2 regions of the Apibacter sp. B3546 genome follow, and region 1 is predicted to be linked to the other one. Evidence: riboswitches for the same ligand, from Rfam matches in the RefSeq annotation. Region 1 holds a riboswitch; the other holds the start of a gene.
The links. A riboswitch is a leader RNA that binds a small molecule or an ion and turns the genes downstream of it on or off. The one in region 1 is predicted to bind cobalamin.

Region 1 (3,409 bases):
GTGTCATAATCAAAATAGGATAGAGAAGAGTTGTTTTGTTGATAATTACCTTCATTCAAAATATATAACCCTTTTTTGGCATCCGGTTGGGATATAATGTTTGAATCATCTTCAGACCATGAATCGTCATTACTACAAGAAACAATGAATCCTGTAATAATTACTAAAATTGGTACTAAAAATTTCCTTGCTACCATAGTTTCTAGTTTTTTCATATGTTTAATTTAATGATGATCGTATAGTTTCTACCCGGCATGGGATAATTGGCTACTATGTCGTAATATTTATTAAAAATATTATTGATTTGTAAAGATGCTTTGCATTTGATATGAGTTAAAAATAATTCTCTTGAAAGTTGTATATCATGAGTATACCAAGCTTTTACATGATTTTCAGGATTATTTGAAGGAGAATTGTACCGTTCTCCCGTATACATAAAGCTATAATTTAGATTCCAATCTCTGTAAGCAGCTTCTAGAGTAAGTGTCCCACTGTGCCAAGGTATATAAGGAAGTTGATTTTTATAATTTAAAATAGGAGAAGATAAATTTTGTGCATCTTCATACGTATAGGTTATCAGGGTTGAAACTAAAACGTTTTTTATTACTATTGAAGTCTTAGAAGATAAGTCTAACCCTTTTATACGTGCTTTACCAAAATTTAACATGGTCCAACGAAATTGTTGTCCTTTAGGATAAGCTATGATTTTATCTTTGACCGTATTATAATAGGCATCAATAGTAAAATCAAAATGAGTAAAACTACCGGAAGTAAAGTTTTTATTGATACGAATACCTGCATCAAACTGATTAGTATATTCCGGTTTTAAATTTGAATTTCCAAAATCCGTATAGTATAAATCATTAAATGTTGGCATTCTAAAAATTCTCTTGTAAAAACCATGAATGCTAATATCTTTAGAATGTGAAGGTTGGTAATTTAAGAAAACAGCAGGAGTAAATTCATTTCTGTCTGAAGCTGTACCCATACCGTTCATGTGTTTCGTTTTATCTTGTACAAATGTACCTAAAACACTTGTTTGAATTTTAATTTTATCCCAATGAAAAGCAGTAGCTAAAGCGATCATTTCTGTATTTCTCGAAGGAGAAGCGAAATTTTTTAAATCGGCATTCATTCCGTTATGTTGGTAATCTGCAGATACAGAAATATCCCAAAAAGAAAATAAAGTAAACAGTTGTGAAGATGAAATATATAGTTCATCTTGCTTATAAGTATTGTTAATACGATTGGAATATTTATTTCCCCAAATAGGGTCATTAAAAACCTCTAAATTTTTATAATGGGTAAAATCATGAGCATATTTAGCGTTTAATGCTATACTGTATTTTGTGCTGATTATTTTTTCAAAAGAACCCTGCAAAAAGAAATTACGATCCCATTGTTGAGCAAACTGATACCTTTTATACGAATTCTTTAAAACAGCACCGGGTATTCCTCTGCTTGAATCATAATAATATCCTTTCAGATTCCATTTACCATTAGGTAGGGTACCAAATAAATTTCCTTCTGTTCGAAAAGCACTTATGTTACCATTTTGTCTTACAGCGATCGTATCCCAATTACCTTTCTTTTGTTGAAATTTATATTTTCCATCTGAATTAATATATTCCATAGTAAGAGAAGATGAAATTAATGAGGATAATTTTTGTTCCCATAGGAGGGAGGGGTTAATTAAATGAAACGATCCGGAACGATAGGTGGCACCTATATTAGTTTTTTTTTCACCCGTAAAAACAGGACGTTTGGTAGTTAAATAGATACTTCCCGCAGAGCCGAAATCTTTAGCGGGTTGGAAAATTTGACTTTTTTGTCCGTTGTATACTGATATTGATTCTAAATTATCCATGGAAAATTTTCCTAAGTCAACCATACCATTTTGAGCATTTCCTATGGCTATTCCATCATAAAATACCCCCACGTGTTCGCTTCCCATTCCTCGAATGTTAACTGTTTTCATTCCTCCTACACCTCCATAATCTTTAAGTTGAATTCCTGAAAATAATCGTACGGCATCAGCTACTGAAGAGCTGTTTCGATTTTCTAATTCTTTTCCTTTCAATTCTTGGAAAGGAATTATTCCCTTATCATTTCTTTTTCCCGTTGCCAGTATTTCCTGTAATTCTGTTACAGTAATGCTGTCTTTTTTTTCTTGGGAATAAGATAATGGACTCATCAGGCTTAATAAAAAAGCAAATACACTATATTTATGATTGATGTTCATCATCATGGAGTCGAATATCTTAAATTACAGATATAGTAAACTAGTTTCCGGAAAAGTAAACAGGAAAAGTGAATATGAAATGCTTTTAATGTTTCAGCCTTGTTCCACGAAAGCTTGTAAACTTGTAAAACTATAGTTAAATTTGGCAGGTATTCTGACTTACTTCATTTTAAGAACCTTCCCAAGAAAGCAACTCCTCAGTGGTATATCTCTTAAAACGTACTAGAAGATTACAGCAGCGGGCCTGTTTCGGATTTTCACCGAATTCCCTTTTAAGATTGCGTATTTATCGGTAAATAACAATCACCAAATTTAGGCAAATATAAATAAATATTTTTAGGGCATCCTTATAGATTATTTGGGTAGTACTAATAATTCTAAAAAAAGATTAATTTTTTAAACGAACAATAGTAAGTTGAATTAAAAAATCATTAGATTTGAATAATGAACGTACAACTTCCTGAAAAATTATATTATTCTATAGGCGAAGTAGCACAGGCTTTTAATGTTAATACTTCACTTATAAGGTTTTGGGAAAAAGAATTTGATAGTATTTCACCCAAAAAGAATAAAAAAGGTGACCGTTTTTTTACCCCAAAAGATATTGAAAATTTTAAAATAATTTTTCATTTAGTAAAAGAAAAAGGATATACCTTAGAAGGAGCAAAAGTTGTTTTACAATCACAAAAAAATTTATCCAAAAAAGTTGAAATCATTGCTCGTTTAGAGTTAGTGAAGGCAGAATTAATTAAGTTAAAAGAATTATTAGACGAATAAAAATTTAAATAAAGACAATATGAAATTACCTAAGTTTTTAATGGCAGACAATTCAGATTTTCCTGAAGATTTATTTGTTGTGCATACAGAGTATCCTAGATTTATATTAAATGTAGAAGAAGAGGAGGTTGAATGGTTTGATGATTTGGAAGGAGAAGAGGAAGAGGTTGCTAATGAAGTAAATTCATTGATTCAACAAGCATTCGATTTTTGCGATGCTGAAATCGAAAAATACGAAGATGATGAAGAGGAGTAATGACTTCTTAGATTAATTTATGATATTAAAAAAAGTAAGCAGTAAATCACTGCTTATTTTTTTTGCTCTTTGATTTGATTAATTTAATAAATGATATTTTTAATCATCAACAACACACCCCTGAATCCTATATT
Region 2 (3,409 bases), on a different contig from region 1:
GAATATATCACCATATATGATGGGTGGTTTCACACAACGGCTTCCATAACTTTGTACCCATCCGTTTTTGGAAAATGCAACTCCTTCTAATTGTTCTCCAAAATATTCCACCATGTCGTTTCGTTCAAACTCCCCGTGAACCAATACATCTATACCTATTTTTTCTTGGAATCGTATTGTTTTTTCAATTTCCTTTTTAATCAGCGCTTCATATTCTAAAGGTGTTATCAATCCTTTTTTTAGTTTAGATCTCCAACTTCGGACTTCGGATGTCTGAGGAAATGAGCCGATCGTAGTTGTTGCAAATAAAGGCAACTGCAAAGCTTCAGATTGTTTTTTCTTTCGTTCTGAAAATACGGAATTTCTTTTATCTTCAACATTTTCTATATTCCTTATTTTTTCTTTTACTTTTTCGTTATGTATTAAAGCTGATGTTTTTCTGCTAGTTGCAGCCGCTACATTTTCCTGTAATTTTTTTTGTAAATCCGGGGAATCTTCTTTTGCCGCAAGCTTTTTTAAGGTTACTACTTCATCGATTTTCTGTTTTGCAAAAGCCAACCAATTTTTAATTTCCGATGAAAGGGCTTTTGTATCTGTTTCCAATTCCAAGTCAACTGGACTATGAAGAAGTGAACAAGAAGGAGCTATTAAAATTCGGTCTTTACCAATTTTGGAAACAGCTTTTTGAATAAGTTTCAATGATTTTTCGAAATCATTTTTCCATATATTTCTTCCATCAACGATTCCTAAAGAAAGGATAAGTTTTTCCGGAATATTTTCTAAAACTTCATCTAATTGTTCCGGACAACGTACCAAATCAATATGTAATGCCTGTACGGGTAGATTAAAAGCAAGTGCTAAATTGTCTTTCAATCCGTCAAAATAGGTAGTTAGTATTTTATTTATATAAGGAAATTGTTTATGAATTTCTTTATAAGCATATTGGAAGGATTCTTTCGCTTTTTCATCTAAATCCAAAGCTAAGAAAGGCTCATCAAACTGCACCCATTCAACACCTTCTGCCTTTAATTTATTTAGGATTTCTATATAGACAGGAAGAATATTTTTTAGTAAATCCAGCTTATTGAAGTTTTCCTCTTTTTCTTTTCCCAACAACAAATAAGATACAGGGCCTATTATAACCGGCTTTGTATGGATTCCCGCATTTTTAGCTTCTAAATATTCATCAATAATTTTTGTTGAAAACAAGGAAAATTTCTGATTACTTTCAAATTCAGGGACAATGTAATGATAATTGGTATCAAACCATTTGGTCATTTCCATGGCTTTTATATCAATGCCTTCTTTTTGATGTCCTCTGGCCATGGCAAAATATAAATCTAATTCTGTATTTGATTTATCCAGTATTACCTTATTATATCTTTTAGGGATAGCTCCGACCATTAGTGACATATCAAGTACCTGATCATAATAAGAAAAATCATTAGATGGGATCCAATCAATCCCTAATTCTTTTTGAGTTACCCAGTTTCGGTGCCGGATATCTTTACTTGTTATCATCAGTTCTTCGACTGACGCTTTACCTGCCCAATATTTTTCACAGGCTTTTTTAAGTTCTCTGTCACTACCAATACGCGGATAGCCAAGATTGTGTGTTTGCATTTTTATAACTTTTTAAACGATTATATTATAAAAAGCTCTTATTGCTAAACTTCACAATGCTCTCTTTCTTTGTTAAATAAAATCAAATTTCAAAACAATTTTGACATACAAGTAAACTAATTATTCTAATGATCTTAAAGTTTCTTGTAGCCCAATTATATTTTTTGTGATCTTGCTTTTACTCGCGAAAGCATTGTCAATTAAGAACAGGCAGGTCTCCTGGCTTATAACATTTTATCTACCTTCTCACCTTTTAAATCGGCAATGGTTTTATTGATAAAATTTTTTTAGGTTACTTACAGTTGCGCGTCAGCTCATGATTCACACATGATTCCCTATTAAGTCGTTTTTACACAGCACCTTATTCTTGTTGATAAAGAAATTAAGTAAAGAACTTATATATACAAAGATAAAAAACCTTTGCTTTTATCTCTTTATTAAAATAAATAAAAATTAAAACTTGGTTTTTGTTTTTATTTTACTACTATTTTATGTTTTTATTAGTACAATTCTTTAAGTTGATCCTTAGAAAATCCTTTAAACTCAGATAAGTTTCCATTTTTAATCTTTAATGCCCATTCAGGATCTGCAAGTAGTGCTCTTCCTACTGCTATTAAATCAAATTCGCCTGCATCTAATCTTCTATTTAATTCGTTAAGAAAATTATCAGAAGCTTCAAAACTTTGTCCTTTGAATGCCCCTAAGAAATCTCCGGTGAGCCCCACAGATCCAACACTTATGGAAGGTTTGCCCGTTATTTTTTTTGCCCATCCTGCAAAATTTAAATCAGAATTTTCAAATTCGGGCTCCCAAAATCTTCGTTGTGAGCAATGAAAAATATCAACTCCGGCATCTGATAACGGTAGTAACCATTCTTCCATTTCTTCCGGTGTCTTTGCCAATTTAGCGGAATAATCTTGTTGTTTCCATTGTGATAAGCGTAAAATTATAGGAAAATCTTCTCCTACCGCATTTCGAACCGCTTTTACAACTTCAATGGCAAAACGACTCCTTTCGGCCAGGGTAGCTCCTCCCCATATATCATTTCTTTTATTGAGCTTATCCCAAAAGAATTGATCGATCAAATATCCGTGCGCTCCATGCAATTCCAGAGCATCAAAACCAATTTTTTTGGTTTGGTAAGCTGCTTCTGCAAAAGCCTCAATTGTATTTTCAATATCACTTTCGCTCATTTCTTTTCCGCCTTTTGTTTCCGGATTTAAAAGTCCGGATGGTCCCTCAAAAGGCTCTGATGGTTTCCAGTTTTTATGGGCCGGTATTATTCCCATATGCCAAAGTTGCGGAGCTATTTTACCACCTTTAGCATGAACTTCTTCAACCACCTTTTTCCAACCTTCTAAGGCTTGTTCTCCATAAAATACAGGTATATTTGGGTCGTTGGAAGATACCACCCTGCGAACAACGGTTCCTTCTGTAATAATTAAACCCACTTCGGCCTGTGCTCTTCTTTGATAATAATCAGCTATTTGTTTACCGGGTATTCCATCATAAGCAAATGATCGGGTCATAGGCGCCATGACTATCCTGTTTTTTAATGATAGTTTTTTTGATGTAAACGGTTGAAATAATTTGTGTACCATTTTAATTTATATCGTAGTTATTAGTTAATTTCATATTCTAAACGAATGGTAATGCTTGCTGTTTTTTTCTTGGATGATACATTAAATGCTCCTCCCCAAGAGTAATCATCTTCAGATGAATTTTGAGCAGTTATTTGAAAAACCCCTTGATTGGCATTTTTTAATTTGCCTAATTTACAACCGGC

Region 2: linked by a shared signal. The riboswitch ahead of metE (5-methyltetrahydropteroyltriglutamate--homocysteine S-methyltransferase) and the one ahead of GFU93_RS01990 (TonB-dependent receptor) in region 1 are both predicted to bind cobalamin.

What each region holds. Positions count from the first base shown of each region.
Region 1 is NZ_WINW01000002.1:416,556-419,964, reverse strand. Features, by position in the region: gene GFU93_RS01995 (YncE family protein) at 1-215, opposite strand, end outside; gene GFU93_RS01990 (TonB-dependent receptor) at 212-2,194, opposite strand; cobalamin riboswitch at 2,369-2,568, opposite strand; gene GFU93_RS01985 (MerR family transcriptional regulator) at 2,687-3,019, shown strand; gene GFU93_RS01980 (hypothetical protein) at 3,039-3,275, shown strand; gene GFU93_RS01975 (glycosyltransferase family 2 protein) at 3,375-3,409, opposite strand, start outside.
Region 2 is NZ_WINW01000036.1:43,323-46,731, forward strand. Features, by position in the region: gene metE (5-methyltetrahydropteroyltriglutamate--homocysteine S-methyltransferase) at 1-1,623, opposite strand, end outside; cobalamin riboswitch at 1,815-2,002, opposite strand; gene GFU93_RS08015 (NADH:flavin oxidoreductase) at 2,124-3,224, opposite strand; gene GFU93_RS08020 (SIMPL domain-containing protein) at 3,245-3,409, opposite strand, start outside.